4 regions of the Moritella sp. 5 genome follow, and region 3 is predicted to be linked to each of the others. Evidence: predicted binding sites of a transcription regulator. Region 3 holds the regulator's gene; each other region holds the start of a gene.

Region 1 (4,222 bases), 1.5 Mb from region 3:
AGGCGGCGTGTTTAGTATGTACAATGCAGGCACTTTTTTACCCTACTAAAAGCCGCCATCTTCACTAGCACAGTGTTTTAGGTATTAGCTTTTAAAGGATGTTAATGCACAAATTTATAGTAATACTCATGTTGGCCTTGTCAGGTTGTGTTATGTCATCGGCGCCTGAAAATAATGTAGGTTTTTCTGATAAAACGAAAGTTGAAGGTTTTGTTGGTTGTTATGCTAACATCGGCGAAAGTGGCCCTGAAGAGCCTCAAAAATTACTTTCAAAGGCTATTTGGCCTAAAGCGATAATTGAACATAAGAAAATTAAATTTATTGATGTCAAACTTGCTTCTAAAGGAAGGGTTTTGGTTACAGCTAAATCAAAAGAAAATGAAGCTATTTTTGATTCTACATTTACTGAAGGCCAGGATTTTGAAATGAAAAATGGGCAGATAACTCTAAGTAGTGAGCTTACAGGCTCTTTCGCTGGTGAATCTGGTAATCCATTTATTGGCGTTGCTGGTGGTTCTGTTACGATTGGTCTCGATGAAAATGGTCATGGAAAAATGTCTGAATCTGCTACTTTTTTAGGAACAGCCTTTATTTTTATTCCATTGGCTGGTCATATCTCTTCGTCAATTCGTTTTAAGAAATTATCAAACAGGTGTGATTAAAGCTAACAAACCGTTACTAAATAAATTCAGTAACTACAATGTAGCATTCACTTTATAATTTCATTTCGGGTAGTAAAGGGATGTGTGTAAGCGTGTAGGATTTATTGTTGCTCAATCACCTGTAGGCTGTCTCAACACAATAATACCTTGATATTATTGTGTTGTTCCTAGGGCTAAACATGACTTATTCTGAAAGAATTGGTTAATGCAAATAGCTTAAACTGAATTGAGGTTAGTGATCTGACAACAGGTCAGGGTTATTCACTAGGTTTCTCACTCCATGTGCATAATGTTCGTCAAAAACATTGTTTTTTAGCCACGTACCTACGCTATTTATACTCACCTTCATTATTTGTGGACGAACGCTCCAGCTAACCTGAAAAGGAGAGCCTATTTCGTTATAACTCGGTCCAGTTGTTGAACCTGCATACTGTACTGGAGTACCTGTATTATTTGGAATATTGACTGCTTGATTAACACCATTGGTCATACCTAACTTAGTTAACTCAATAAAGTTGTTCGCTTCTGGATCGTTAACAAGTACGTAAACTTGAGTCTCAACTCTAAGTTGTGGGTTTTTATTTGTATCACTGAAACATGAGCCTAAAGTTGGACCAGGGCTCACTTGAGCAGTTGAATAGACATAGTGAGCTTCAATAGTATCGCCAGGGTATAAACTACCGTGCTTACTTGCACCGACTTCATATTTAAGTGGAGATAATTCTTGTTGGGTTAATATACCAGAGTATTTATAACCGCTGTGATAGCCTTGACCGTCTCCGTTACCTGCATACTGGGTAAACTCACCGCCTTTATGCTCTGCATTTTTATGAAAATGGATATTACAGAGGTTCATTTTTGTGTATTCAGGCGCTTGTGAAAATACTTGTTTGTTTCGGCCTTGTATTAGGTCAATATCACGTGGTGACTGAGGACCGAAGCCTTTACTCTGAGTATTGGTTGCTAAAGCTGATCTTTGTTCTTTTATTTGTTTATCTGAAACATGAGAAGTAACCTCTTGCTCAGAAGCTGCACTTGCAAAAAGTGGGGAAAATGCAGCTATGGTACATAATACTAATGTCTTGTTATCCATGTTTATCCTTTTACTAATCAAAAGTTAAAATATACAAAAATAGTTTTCTGTGTAACGAAGAGTATTAATATATCAAAGAGGTTTCAAGATATCGGACAAGCTTGAATACTCAGTTCTAAAACTATGTGTCAGCCCATTTACCTACCAACACACATAATGCATCAATTCTATCTCTATCTGCTCCCCACTTCTTGCATGTCAGTATTTTTTACACCTAATAAACCGATAACGATATACCGTTCTTTAAATTCACTAAAATAACATAAAAAACATCAGGTTGCTTGCATTGGAATGATACGTGCTTAAAGGTAGTTTAGTACTGATTTATATTTCACATAATTCTCAAGCAATATTTTAGGAGATCTGAATATGAAAATTAAAAAGATCGCGAGTTTCTTACGAAATTCTATTGTTGTAGTCAGTTTTTGCGGCATGGCAGCCACTGCTATGGCAACTATCATTGATTTCGAAGATGTTGCTGTTACTCATAATACACACTTAATTGTTAACAGTTTTGTAGCCAATGATTTCGTGCTTTCCAGAGATGGGAACGGCCATATTGATCTTGGGAATGATGAGGTGTTGTATACAAACAACGGCACACAGGTTGCTTTTGTGCATAATGGGTCTTTTACCATCAATGTGGATTCTATTTCCGGCGACACGTTTGAGATTTCCCAGTTTGACGGTGCGGAGTTTTGGAGAGACGGACAGGCAAATGCAAGCGCAATAACACTCGATGGTATTACTGACCTAGGGATTAATGTCTCAGAAAATTTTGTGTTGGACGGTATTTTTGATGGCCGTAACGGCGTTGATGACTTTGAACTATTTACAGTCTCTAATGCCTTTCAAAATTTAGTTCATGCTGAATTTTCTGGCGGTGGAGCAGCCTTCTCTATTGATAACATCATAGGTTATACCGCAAACGAAGTTCCTGAGCCATCTATCTTGTTTCTTTTAGGTATTGGCATCGTATTTTTTGCTGCAGGGCGTAGAAAAATACGCATAACGGATTAACTGATTTTTATGCATTTATTTCAGTGTCAGCGTAACGTGAACATCGACCTTCTTCATTAATGGCTCTTATTAACATATGGTATTTGCATATTTATAAGTTCATCACGGTTTACCAAAACAGCCTTTTTTTCCTTTGCTATAAATTAAAATAATAATAGAATCAGTTATATATTTTTCATTGTTAATTATTAACCGGACTTGAAAATAAATAACAGGAACGCACATTATCTTAGTGTCGATTTTAATATCCGATTGATGTGGGAATCGAGATGACCTGCTATACAAATGTTATATTCTAAAAGGGCTGTTCATGATAAACCTATTTAAAGTTACCTTGATCACAAATTTATTGGCTGCTTTAGCTGTATTCGTTCTCTTTAGGTATGTCGATGCTTTTGCTTCAACAAGTCTTATAGATTACCTGCATTTTTAGGTTCTATCTTGTTGCTGTTACCTTAGCGATATAACGATATTATTTAAAGTATTTATCACAATCATCTTGAGCTGGATCTTTTCGTCCACGGTAAGAATCAAGAACAGATCGTTCATGGTTAGAATCAAGAGCAGAAAATATGGAATTATTTCTGTTCTCAGATTCACACCAATATTTAGCATATTCATCAGGTTTCGATGGATCGTATTCATGGTAGGCGCATGATGCTAGCAAAGTCGTTAATAGAGATATAACTAGAAATTTTAGTATACTGCCCATTAAAGTCCAACCTAAATTAATTCATTGTGTTGCATCTAAGTTACAGTGGTGTTGCTGTTTGTAAAGAGTGCGTGTGTAAGTGTGTGTAAGATTTGTTGTTCAATCATTCATAAAACTGTCCTGACAGCTGGTCACGATTATTCACTAAGTTTCTCACTCCATGTGCATAGTGTTCGTCAAAACATTGTTTTCTGTGTGATGAGTAGTATTTATATATATCAAAGAGATTTCAAGATATATAACAAGCTTAACTAAGGTTTTGTGAGGTGTTGGTTGATGTTATTTTCAATTATCTCAATATCGTACAGTTGTTAAATGATAGTTTGTGATCCTTGTTGCACCATTATGATTTTTAATAGATTTTTAATAAATTTTAAGGGTGCTCTTGTGGTATTTGTTTTAATGTCTTTTTACAATGTATTTTTACTTAGTTAATTAGTCGTAGGCCTATCATATGAAAAAAATATCACTTCTTGCTACCACAGTATTATTAACAGCATGTGGAGGTGGAGATTCAGCTGACCCAACTCCAGCCCCTGCTCCAACTCCAACTCTAATAAGTGCGGTTACATATGATTTCAATAAACCGTTTAATACTGTATTCCCTACTGAGTTTAAAATAGCTAAGGATGCTGGTTATGACTACTTCATACAGCTTCCACTTACTAGCAACAAGAGTAAAGCTATAACTATCTTGGCAACAAATGAAAGTGATGAAGATCTTCGTTATGCTAT
Region 2 (4,222 bases), 890 kb from region 3:
TTGATCGATTCACGTTGGATGGATGTCATTCAACGTGCGTTTACACCTAAAGAAGATGACGGACATGAAATTTCATTAAAGAATGGCTGTAAAGTTCAACTTTCGATCACGACACTTGGCACGCAGCCTGGTCAGTTAATAATGTTGACAGACTTAACGTATACACGTCATTTACAAGAGCGTGTCAGTCATATGAAACAGTTGTCGTCATTGGGGCGAATGGTAGCGTCATTAGCACACCAGATCCGCACGCCATTATCAGCGGCATTATTATATGGCTCTAATCTCGCCAACCCGAATCTCCCGCCTGCATCAAAGAAACGTTTTCAAAGTAAACTTATTGAACGGCTTAATGATTTGGAAAACCAAGTTAATGACATGCTGCTATTTGCACGTACCGGCAAAGATTTAGTGGTTGAAGAGATTTCACTGCAGAACTTATTAATTCAAGTGCAAGCGGGCAGCGAAGCTATGATGTTGCAGACTGGTAGCAACATGCAAGTGACACTACCCGAACCCGATTTATTAATTTTAGCTAATCGTAATGCACTTTCTAGTGCGATTGGCAACTTGATACAAAATGCATTACACGCTTGTGGTCAAGGGGCTAACCTCGCTATTTCTGCGGTCCGATCCGGTGATGAAAAAGTCGCAATTGTGGTATCTGATGATGGTCCCGGGATCTCGAAACTCATGCAAGCAAAAATCTTAGAGCCTTTCTTTACCACCAAATTACAGGGCACGGGTCTTGGCCTTGCCGTTGTACAAAGTGTGGTGAAAGCGCACCATGGCAGTTTAGAGTTAAACTCAACTGTCGGTGAAGGAAGTCGTTTTAGTATAATCGTACCGCTACATCGCGTAGCAGAACCTCAACCAATGGTAATAGGTGGATAATAGTATGTCCCATTCTCAAATTCTTGTAGTTGAAGATGATTTAGGTCTTCGTGAAGCCTTGGTTGATACCTTATTAATGGCTGGTTATGAGTGCGATGAAGTTGATAGCGGTGAAAGCGCACTGATTGCATTAGGTAAAAAAACCTATGATATGGTCGTGAGTGATATTCAAATGGGTGGCATGACGGGATTAACTTTACTGCATAATATTAAACAAAAACACCCCGATTTACCGGTATTGTTAATGACGGCTTATGCCAAAGTAGATGATGCGGTAACGGCAATGCGTAATGGTGCTGTTGACTACATTGGTAAACCTTTCTCTCCAGAAGTATTGATTAATCAGGTTGGTCGTTATGTACCACCACAAAAAATAGCTAAACGCACACCTTGTTACGGTGATGAGAAAACAGAGCAACTATTAAGTTTGGCGCGTAAAGTGGCTAAATCAGATGCAACGGTCATGGTGACAGGTCCAAGTGGAACGGGTAAAGAAGTGCTATCACGTTATATTCATGATAATTCACTGCGTTATGACGGGCCATTTGTGGCTATTAACTGTGCGGCGATCCCAGATAATATGTTAGAAGCAACTCTGTTTGGTTATGAAAAAGGTGCATTTACTGGCGCGATACAAGCATGTCCAGGGAAATTTGAACAAGCACAAAACGGTACCATTTTACTGGATGAAATCTCGGAAATGGATTTATCGTTGCAAGTTAAATTATTACGGGTATTGCAAGAGCGTGAAGTCGAGCGCTTAGGGAGCCGTAAAACCATTAAACTTAATATACGAGTCATTGCTACCAGTAACCGTAATATGAAACAAGCTGTCTCGAATGGTGATTTCAGAGAAGATTTATATTATCGCTTAAATGTATTCCCATTAGCTTGGCTACCGTTAACTGAGCGTAAAGGTGATATCTTACCGATCGCGGAACATTTATTAAAATTACACTGCAAACAAAATAATATTCCAACGTTAGAGTTACTTAACTGCGCGAAGGCGAAGTTACAGATTTATCATTGGCCGGGTAATGTACGTGAATTGGACAACGTGATCCAACGCGCGATGATTTTAGCTGTTGATGGAAAAATAAAAGATGCAGATCTTATTTTAGAAGATTTTACCGCTGCAGATTTTCAAGTCATAGCACCGATTGCTCAAGCGCCGCCGCTGCATATTAAATCGGAAATCCCTGTGCGTAGTATTAATCAACCCAACGAGCCATTAGGTAATGAATTACGTCAGCAAGAATATCAAATTATTTTGGAAACCTTGATTGGTTGTAATGGCGTGCGTAAAAACGTTTCAGAGAAATTGGGTATCAGTCCACGTACATTGCGCTATAAATTAGCGAAAATGCGAGAGCAAGGCATCGAAATACCTGCATAACTATTTATAAAAATAACCGTTATAATAAAGACCGTAATTAATTGAAATTACGGTCTTTTTTTGTTGGCATGTTAATTGCTATCTTCATAGTAGGTCAAAAATATGACAATTTAGGATAATCAATGAATATCGCAGCCAATAATCTCTACTCCGAAATGCAAAGCATGTCGTTACAAGCGACTAAATTTGAAGCCGATCCTACCGCGGTAAAAGCGCCAGCCACTACATCTGCCAATTTTGGCGATATGTTGCAGCAAGCAATGGATAATGTTAGTGGATTACAGCAAAATACGGGTGATTTACGCACCCGTTTCGATCAAGGTGATCGCAGTGTGTCCCTAAGTGATGTTATGATAGCATCGCAAAAATCGGGGATAGCGTTCGATGCTACGGTACAGGTTCGTAACAAATTGATCGAATCTTATAAAGAAATAATGAGTATGCCTGTTTAATCTTGGGTAAAGGAGTAACTCTGTGGCTGATATAGCTTCAAATACAGGTATCGTAAGTAATGACGATATGGGTAATGATTTAGCGCAATTAGATGAAAATGAGCAAAAAAGTTCAGCATTTGGTTTTTTCACTAATGCCGATATCTTACGTCAAATTATTCTAATATTAGCATTAGCGATCTCGCTAACCTTAGTGGTATTTATTCTACTCTGGGGTAAAGAGCCTGAAATGCGTCCTTTAGGCACGTATCAAACGGTTGAACTCATTGAAACCCTCGAATTTTTAGACCAACAGAAAATAGAATATAAAATTAATGGTGATACGATCTCTGTTCCTGCTGAGCAGTATCAAGACATTAAATTAAGATTACGTCGCTCAGGACTCATCACTGCTGAATTAGAAGGTGACGATATTTTGATGAACGATATGGGCTTTGGTGTCAGTCAGCGTGTCGAACGAGAACGTTTAAAACTGGGTCGTGAACGTCAAATATCACGGGCATTAACAGAATTTAAACATGTATCAAAGGCACAAGTATTATTAGCCATCCCAAAAGAAAATGTGTTTGCTAAGCGCGAGAAGAAGCCCAGCGCAACCGTTGTATTGACGGTACGTAACAGTAACGCAATCTCACAAGAAAATATTGATGCTATGGTGCAATTGGTTGCTTCTGCTGTTCAAGGCTTAGAGCCGACCCGCGTGACCTTGACTGATCAAAATGGCCGTTTATTGAACTCGGGCAGTCAAGACATGATGGCAGCAAAAGGTCGACGTGAATTTGAAATGGTACAAAATCATGAACGTGAGTACCGAGATAAAATAGATTCTATACTTATCCCTATCTTAGGTGTCAGTAATTATACCGCTGAAGTTGATGTATCAATGGACTTTAGTGTGACAGAGCAAACACAAAAACGTTTTAATCCCGATTTACCTGCAATACGCAGTGAAATGCTATTGGAGCGTCAATCTATTGGTAATTCTAGTCAAGGTATTCCGGGGGCATTAACCAATCAACCACCACTAGACGCGGATATACCTGAAGAGGCAGCTGGAGAGGATGTCGCAGCTCGTCCTATTGGTCAATCTCAAAAAGAATCAACGCGAAATTATGAACTTGATACAACAATCAGTCACACTAAATCACAAACGGGTGTTATTCGGCGCTTAAGTGTTTCTGTTGCAATAGATTATATTAATAGTACAGGTGCCGATGGAACACTGGTGAGGGAACCTCGTAGTCAAGCTGAACTCGCCAATATTCGTCGTGTTTTACAAGGTGGTGTGGGCTTTAATGTTAACCGAGGTGATGCTCTTGAGGTGGTTGCTATCCCATTTAATCGCCCTGAATTGGCTGCAATGGCTGAACTTCCAATTTGGGAAGAAGAATGGTTCTGGCGTGCCGTACGTATTGCAGCTAGTCTAATCGTGATTTTGATATTAATCATGGCCATTATTCGTCCTATGATTAAACGCTTA
Region 3 (4,222 bases):
GTCAGAAGAGATCCGTTATGAGCTTGGCAAAAAACGCTTAACCTTGTCAAAAAATGCACATTTACGCCAAGCTGATAGCGAAGTTAAAAGTGAAAAAATTATCTACCAAATTGACAAACAAGAAATGATAGCCGAAAGCGGCAATCATGAATCCGATCGCGTGATCACTATTTTCACTCCTGAAGACAACAAAACTAATTAGAGTAGATGAATTCATATGGCACGTTTAAAAGTATCACACTTAGCAAAAAGTTATAACAAACGAAAAGTTGTGTCAGATGTGAGTCTCGAAGTTGAGTCAGGCCAAATTGTTGGTTTACTCGGGCCTAATGGCGCAGGTAAAACCACCACCTTTTATATGGTAGTTGGCTTGGTTAAACGAGATCATGGACAAATCTTCATTGATGACCAAGAATTAACACATGAGCCAATGCACATTCGTGCACAACAAGGTATTGGTTACTTACCCCAAGAAGCGTCTATTTTTCGTCGTTTATCGGTAACGAAAAATATCATGGCAATCTTAGAGTTACGAACTGAACTCACCCGTTTCGAACGTGAAGAAAAGTTAGAAGAATTATTAGAAGAGTTCCATATCACCCATATTCGCGATAGTTTAGGTATGAGCTTATCGGGTGGTGAGCGCCGCCGTGTTGAGATTGCTCGCGCGCTCGCGGCAGATCCAAAGTTTATTTTATTAGATGAACCTTTTGCTGGCGTTGATCCAATCTCGGTAGGTGATATTAAAAAAATTATTCAGCATCTGCGCGATCGTGGTTTAGGGGTATTAATTACCGACCATAACGTACGTGAAACACTCGATGTATGTGAACACTCTTATATTGTGAGCCATGGACACTTGATCGCATCTGGTACTTCTGAAGAGATTTTATCCAACGAAAAAGTAAAAGAAGTATACCTAGGTGATCAATTCCGACTATAGTTTGATATTGATACGTTACCGCATTTAAGGAAGAGAGAGTAGTCGTTAGATGAAGCCATCATTACAACTTCGTATGAGTCAATCTCTGGCAATGACGCCACAGTTACAACAAGCGATTCGATTATTACAATTATCGACCTTGGAGTTACAGCAAGAGATTCAAGAAGCATTAGACAGTAATCCGCTACTGGAACAAGAAGATCCCAACACAGCTCAACCAAACGATGCAGAAAGTAGTGATGGACATAATTCAGATAATAACGACACCGTTACCGATGCCAGCCAAATAGAAGTTAGTGATGCGCTAGCCAGTGAAGCCATGCCAGATGAATTACCTAATGACAGTAATTGGGATGATGTCTACACCCCTCAAATACAGACTCACAGCAGTGCGGGCAGCAGTATTGATGGTTTAGACCAAGTCTATCAAGGTGAGACCAGCGAAGGCTTATACGAGCATCTCATGTGGCAAATGGAATTAACCCCATTTTCTGACACCGATCGTGCTATTGCAGTTGCGATTATTGATGGCATTGATGATCATGGTTACCTTAATCAGACTTGTGAAGATATCCTGTCTAGCGTCAATAACGGTCACCAAGAACTTAGCGACAGCAGTAACGAAAATAGTGAAGAGCAAGTTGAATTAGACGAAATAGAAGCAGTATTAAAGCGTATTCAACATTTCGATCCCATCGGCGTTGCAGCGCGTTCATTACAAGAATGTTTATTGATCCAACTTCAGCATTTACCTAAAAACACACCTTGGTTAACAGAATGTCAGCAAATAATTCAGTCTCACATGGATTTATTAGGCAATCGCGACTACCGTCAATTAAGCCGTAAGACAAAATTAAAAGAACCACAGCTTAAAGAGATCATGCAATTAATTCAGAGTCTAGAACCCAGACCTGGCAATGTTATTGATCAGACTGAAGGGCTTTATGTAATTCCCGATGTTTTAGTAAAGAAAAAAAATAATCAGTGGGTAGTCGAGTTAAATCCTGACATTGTGCCAAGATTAAAAGTGAACAATGAATATTCAAACTTGTCGACAAGCAATCGTAATAGCAGCGATGGGCAGTTTATTCGAACGCATGTACAAGAAGCTAAATGGTTTATTAAAAGCTTAGATAGCCGTAATGAAACCTTACTAAAAGTAACGAAAAGTATTGTTCAACGACAAATTGATTTTTTTGAATATGGCGATGAAGCCATGAAACCTATGGTTTTAAATGATGTTGCCGAAGAAGTGGAAATGCACGAGTCAACCATTTCACGGGTAACAACGCAGAAGTTTATGCATACACCACGTGGTATTTTTGAACTTAAGTTTTTCTTTTCAAGCCATGTAAGTACTGACAATGGCGGAGAATGTTCATCAACTGCTATTCGAGCATTAATAAAAAAATTGGTCGCGGCAGAAAATGTCATTAAACCATTAAGTGACAGCAAGATTGCTGATTTACTTGCTGATCAAGGTATCAAAGTGGCTAGACGTACGATTGCAAAATATCGGGAGGCACTAAGTATACCACCGTCTAATCAGCGTAAAAGCCTATTATAAGGCTAATCCAACCTTCATAGGGGAGACATATATGCAAATTAATTTAACCGGTAGACATGTAAACATTACAGACTCACTGAAAGATTATGTTGATAGCAAGTTTTCCAAATTAGAACGGCATTTTGATCATATAAACAATATCCATGTGATTTTAAATGTCGAAAAATTACTTCAAATTGCAGAAGCAAAAATACATTTAAATGGGGGGGAGATCTTTGCCGTGCATGAACACAATGACATGTATGCCGCAATTGATGGCTTACTGGATAAGCTCGATCGCCAAGTGATTAAGCATAAAGAGAAGTTGATTCGTCATTAATTTTAATCTCGCCACAGATAACCTAAAGGAAAACCACTTTTTCCTTTAGGTATTAATGCTTCTGACATAATTAAAACATATCATATCCAAATCAATTGCGGGATAATGAACCCATTATTTTATATCGCTGTGAGGATAAAAGATGAAATTAATAATAGTCAGCGGCCAGTCAGGATCTGGTAAATCAATTGCATTACGCGTGCTTGAAGATCTAGGCTACTATTGCGTAGATAACCTACCAGTAAAATTACTACCACAACTGCTAAAAGCCTTAAATGACCAAACCGAAAAAGTGGCAGTGAGTATTGATGTCCGTAACTTACCGACAGAAAAAAAAGAATTAAACGACATAATTACAGAGTTAAGAACGAGCACCGATCTGACTAGTTTATTTCTTGATACTAACCAGTCAGTCCTTATCAAGCGTTATAGTGAAACCAGACGCCTTCATCCATTAACAAAAGATGAGCTATCTCTATCACAAGCGATTGAAATAGAAAAAAAACGATTAAGCCCTTTAGCGTTACTTGCTGATTTAAAAATCGATACTACTGAACTCAATATTCATGAACTCAGTGAACAGATTAAAGAACGTATTTTAGGAAAAAAAAACAACCAACTTGTCTTAGTATTTCAATCATTTGGTTTTAAACATGGTCTACCTATGGATGCCGATTATGTATTTGATGTCCGTTTTCTACCAAATCCCCATTGGATCCCAGAATTAAAACCTTACACAGGTCTTGATGAACCCGTCATTAAATACCTGAGCCAACAGCCTGATGTCATGAGCTTTTCACAACAGATTGAAAACTTACTCACGACTTGGTTGCCAATGTTAGAAAAAAATAACCGCAGTTATGTCACCGTTGCTATCGGTTGTACAGGCGGCCAACATCGCTCGGTATTCATTGCTGAACAATTAGCAAAGAGCTTTAAACTACAAAGTCGTGTAGTGCAAACTCGCCATCAAACCTTAGAAAAAAATAAACATAAAATTATCTAGGTACTCATTTGCAATGGCGTTAACGATCTATACAGTTAATTATTTTACTTTATTGTTAATGCTGATTATAAATACAGATTAAGCTAGAATTACGCAGCACCTGCAAGCAAGGTCTTGCAGAAGAAGAATAATAAGAATGGGGACGACATATGCCAGAAAAGATGGAGCATGACTGCACACACCTACGTTTAAGCGAAGTGAACGAAGCACTTGATAGTGGTATGTTCATTCACGTTAAACGAATGCTCTACCAAACGCCCCCTTGTGATATTGCGTTATTACTGGAATCATCGCCACCAGCAGGCCGTAAAGTACTGTGGCGTTTGACCGACTCTGAAATGCAAGGTGAAATCCTTGACGAACTTAATGAAGATGCCAAGACCAGTA
Region 4 (4,222 bases), 2.1 Mb from region 3:
GAGCAACAAGGCGTCACGATTAGCTATGAGCACGAAGTTAAAAGCGTTGATGTAGATAGAGAGAAACCATTATTAACCATCTTAGATAAAAATAAAAATAGCTATGAAATAGAAGCTGATTTTATCCTTGACGCCAGCGGTTTTGGTCGTGTATTACCGCGTTTACTCGGACTGGAAGAACCATCAACCCTGCCTCCAAGACGCGCTATCTTTACCCATATTGAAGATAACATTACTGCCACTCACTTTGACCGTAATAAGATCTTAATTTCCGTGCATCCAGACGACAGCAAGGTTTGGTATTGGCTCATTCCATTTAGTAATGGAAGTTGCTCGTTTGGTGTAGTAGGTGAACCAGAATTCTTTGCCAACTATCCTGATGACCACCTTGAGGCATTAAAGCAATTAGCCAGAGAAGAGCACAACCTAGCCGCGTTACTTGCACAAGCAAACTACCCTAACGCTTGTGGCTCTATCATGGGTTATTCTGCTAACGTGACTAAGTTGTTTGATCGCCATTATGCTTTGCTTGGTAATGCGGGTGAGTTTTTAGACCCGGTATTCTCGTCTGGTGTGACGATTGCGATGAAATCAGCTGAGCTTGCAACTGACTTATTGATAAAACAGTTCAACAATGAAACCGTTAATTGGCAAACGGAGTATTCAGATACGCTCATGACCGGTGTTAACGCATTCCGCTGTTATGTTGAAGGCTGGTATACTGGTGAATTCCAAGATGTGGTTTTACACGAAAATCCTAATCCGAAGATCAAACAAATGATCTGTTCGATTTTAGCGGGTTACGCGTGGGATAAAACCAATCCGTTTGTCGCAGAACCAGCCCGTCGATTGAAAGTCGTTGCCGAGCTTTGCAAGTCTTAATTCAATAACGAAACCTTCCTCTGTCATTGAGGAAGGTTAATAATTGAGCTCAACAATAATTGTGTCCAAACTTTAAAAATACCCTACAAGAGTTTTTCTATAAGCACTTCGTCTATATACTTACCGCCTATCTTAGCGTGCTTTTTAGCTATACCTATTACTTCGAATCCCTGCTTCAAATAAGTTGCCAATGCATCTTGATTATCATCACGTACATAGGCAAATAGCTTTTCATAACCTTTGGATTTTGCTCGCTCGAACGTGGCGTTAAATAAGCTGGATGCAATACCCTGTCTTCTATAGCTACTATCAACATAGGTGCCGATGATACCAACATGATCAAAGGCATGGGTATACGTTGCAAATGGTTCTACGTTTTGAAAGCCTACAATGTTTGATTCTTCTGAGTTGAATGCAACATTAAAGACGCCTCTTTCAGGGAAGTCTTGAATAAATTGCTCTTCCTCTTCAAGTGAGAAGGTTGTATCAAGAATGGTATAAAGACCAGCCTCGATGATAGGGTTTAATATGTTGATGATGCCTTGTGAATCTGCTTTTTGAACGCCTCTAATTATCAATTTCATTTTGTTCCTTCGCTGTATGAGGTACCCGGCAAAAAATAAGTCAACCATTACAGATAGTTATTAGCGCTTAAATTATCGATGTGTGATACCTATTGTTATATGTTAGGCTTGCAATTGCAGCTGGTATATATGTAAGTCCTGATTTTCATTATCTGCATTCATATAGTTAGGTATTGAACCCACTAACTCTGCACCCGACTTTTTTGCCACTCGAATACTCGAAATGTTATTTTCCAGACATCTAAATTCCATTATTTTTGCATCTGTCCTCTCTAACAAAAAAGAGGATAACTGAGCAATAATTTTAGTCATGATTCCATTACCATGCACAGCATGTGATAACCAATAACCGATCTCAGCAACACCACTATTAATTGAAATAGACTTAATAGCAAAGACACCACAAACTTGCGTGTTGAATTTTATTTTGAACCATCGTGAGCCAGGTAACCCACTATGTAAACGCTCTGCTATGTATTTATGAGCCGATACCTCATCTAGAACACTATCTACCCAATAGAGATACTTCCCTAGTTGGGGTCGACTGGACTCAACTAAATTTAATATAGTTAAAGAATCACCTTCCTCTAGAGAAAGTAATTCTATGCTTTCTGTAACATTCAATTTCATCTTAACTCCTTTATGAACAACATCTTAGCAATTTCAGGCAACAAGGTAAACGGCGGTGAATATTCAAGCTTAATTCCATTTAGTTCACACACATGACGTTGTCATTTGGACGTCGCGTTGTATTATTGACAACTCAAAGTGGTTGTCATAATAACAACCCACTCATAAGCAAAATAGTAAACAATTTAAAAACAACCACTTACAAACTTGGCACAACTACTGCAATAGAACAAATATAAACATTGATGCAGATCAATTATTTCACTAACCTATACAAGGTAGCTATTATGCTAACGCAACACACTATTGATATTATCAAAGCGACTGTCCCTGCTGTTTCTGTTCATGCCAATGATATTACAGCGCATTTTTATCCTTTGATGTTTAGAGAATATCCAGAAGTAAAGCGTTTTTTCAACCAAAAAAACCAAGCAGGTAATGCTCAGCCTAAAGCATTAGCTAATGCACTTGTTGCTTATGCAGCTAATATTGACAATCTTTCAGTATTAGAAAAAGCGGTAAGTGTAATTGTAAATAAACATGTTGTACTTGATATTCAACCAGCACATTATGAAATTGTTGGCGAATGTTTATTAAAAGCGATCAAAGCTGTTCTAGGTGATGCCGCAACAGATGAGGTTATTGATGCTTGGGGACTTGCATACTGGCAACTCGCAGACCTACTTATCGGTGCAGAAGAAGCTGTTTACTCTGCTAATGAAGAAGAAAAAGGCATGTGGCGTGGTGAACGTGAGTTTAGAGTAACTACAAAAGTAGCTGAAAGCGATAACATTATGTCATTCTACCTGACGCCAACCGATGGTGAACCAGCACCGTCATTCACACCGGGTCAATTCATTGGTTTAGTTCTAAATATCGACGGTGAAGAAACACGTCGTCAATACAGTTTATCTGATTCACCAAACTCAGAATACTTACGTATTAGTGTAAAACGTGAGGAAGGTGGTGCGGCATCAGGTTACCTGCACGATCGCATTCAAACAGGTGATACACTTAACCTACTCGCACCTGCTGGCGACTTCATCCTAAAAGACAACAACAAACCAGTTGTACTGGTAACAGGTGGCGTTGGTATTACTCCAGCAATAAGCATGCTAAATAGTTTAAAAGGCACAGACCGCCCTATTCACTTTATTCATGCTGCAATGAACACCAAGGTACATGCATTCCGTGACCATGTAACAAACCTTGCCGCTGAAAACGAAAACATCAAACCCTACTTCGTTTACAGTGATGCAACGTCAGAATGTAAACCAGATGCAACAGGTTTCATCAACTTAGCCATGCTTGAAGACAAAATCGGTGATGATCGTGATGTAGAATTCTATTTCTTAGGTCCAAAACCTTTCATGCAAGCAATGAATGGCTTCGCACCAAAATTAGGGATCCCAGCTGAAAATGTCCATTTTGAATTCTTCGGTCCGTCAGAAGATCTAAATATCAACCCAACTGCTTAATTTTAAAGCAAAGGACTGATATTATTTAAAAAAGACTTGCTGATAATTTGGATGCGGGCTAATATTTGTCTCGTCTTAACGACATACCAAATTATGCTCGCTTAGCTCAGTTGGTAGAGCGCTAGCTCGACATGCTAGATGTCACAAGTTCAAATCTTGTAGCGAGCACCATTTTTTAAAATGGTACAAACAACGCGTCCTTAGCTCAGTTGGTAGAGCGCTAGCTCGACATGCTAGATGTCACAAGTTCGAATCTTGTAGGACGCACCAAATAATGAAGCCTTGCTCAATGAGCGAGGTTTTTTTATATCTAAAATTCAGGGTTTGTTATATTTGAAGTGCATCGAGAATAGTTAACATTAAGCTTGAATGCATTACCACCACAGGTTTAGCAATACTCATACACAGTAAACCCGCTAAACCAATTAATGTGCAACCGGCTTAGCAGAGTTTCAATACTGATCAACACTCTTGGTATTAAGCGTTTAAATCCCGCGCTTTCAAAGCTCAGATAAACAAGAACGACTATCAACACCCGCATCGTTCAAAACACTTAACTGATTAACAATAATCGCTTTTAGTTCAGAGACCGCAGCAACATAGTCTGCATCAACGTGTTGCAGAGCTTCATAACCAGGGAAGCTTAAT

What was found. The regulator sigma-54, encoded in region 3, starts transcription at its own class of promoters, with help from an activator protein. The targets are predictions, from matches to a motif close to GTTGGCACGNNNNTNGNNT.
Region 1: a site for sigma-54 is predicted at 2,041-2,059, ahead of HWV01_RS16400 (PEP-CTERM sorting domain-containing protein). Genes of this name have one in related genera too.
Region 2: a site for sigma-54 is predicted at 2,353-2,371, ahead of fliE (flagellar hook-basal body complex protein FliE). Genes of this name have one in related genera too.
Region 4: a site for sigma-54 is predicted at 2,303-2,321, ahead of hmpA (NO-inducible flavohemoprotein). Genes of this name have one in related genera too.

Annotation. Positions count from the first base shown of each region.
Region 1 is NZ_CP056122.1:3,682,829-3,687,050, reverse strand. It holds gene HWV01_RS16410 (hypothetical protein) at 105-662, shown strand; gene HWV01_RS16405 (delta-class carbonic anhydrase) at 895-1,755, opposite strand; gene HWV01_RS16400 (PEP-CTERM sorting domain-containing protein) at 2,125-2,775, shown strand; gene HWV01_RS16395 (hypothetical protein) at 3,942-4,222, shown strand, end outside.
Region 2 is NZ_CP056122.1:1,128,593-1,132,814, forward strand. It holds gene HWV01_RS05200 (PAS domain-containing sensor histidine kinase) at 1-894, shown strand, start outside; gene HWV01_RS05205 (sigma-54 dependent transcriptional regulator) at 899-2,290, shown strand; gene fliE (flagellar hook-basal body complex protein FliE) at 2,413-2,742, shown strand; gene fliF (flagellar basal-body MS-ring/collar protein FliF) at 2,765-4,222, shown strand, end outside.
Region 3 is NZ_CP056122.1:237,399-241,620, reverse strand. It holds gene lptA (lipopolysaccharide transport periplasmic protein LptA) at 1-202, shown strand, start outside; gene lptB (LPS export ABC transporter ATP-binding protein) at 218-943, shown strand; gene HWV01_RS01125 (RNA polymerase factor sigma-54) at 993-2,510, shown strand; gene hpf (ribosome hibernation promoting factor) at 2,542-2,829, shown strand; gene rapZ (RNase adapter RapZ) at 2,972-3,835, shown strand; gene mgtE (magnesium transporter) at 3,985-4,222, shown strand, end outside.
Region 4 is NZ_CP056122.1:2,299,415-2,303,636, reverse strand. It holds gene HWV01_RS10340 (NAD(P)/FAD-dependent oxidoreductase) at 1-882, shown strand, start outside; gene HWV01_RS10335 (GNAT family N-acetyltransferase) at 966-1,466, opposite strand; gene HWV01_RS10330 (GNAT family N-acetyltransferase) at 1,569-2,096, opposite strand; gene hmpA (NO-inducible flavohemoprotein) at 2,384-3,574, shown strand; tRNA gene HWV01_RS10320 (tRNA-Val) at 3,670-3,745, shown strand; tRNA gene HWV01_RS10315 (tRNA-Val) at 3,769-3,844, shown strand; gene HWV01_RS10310 (hypothetical protein) at 4,075-4,222, opposite strand, start outside.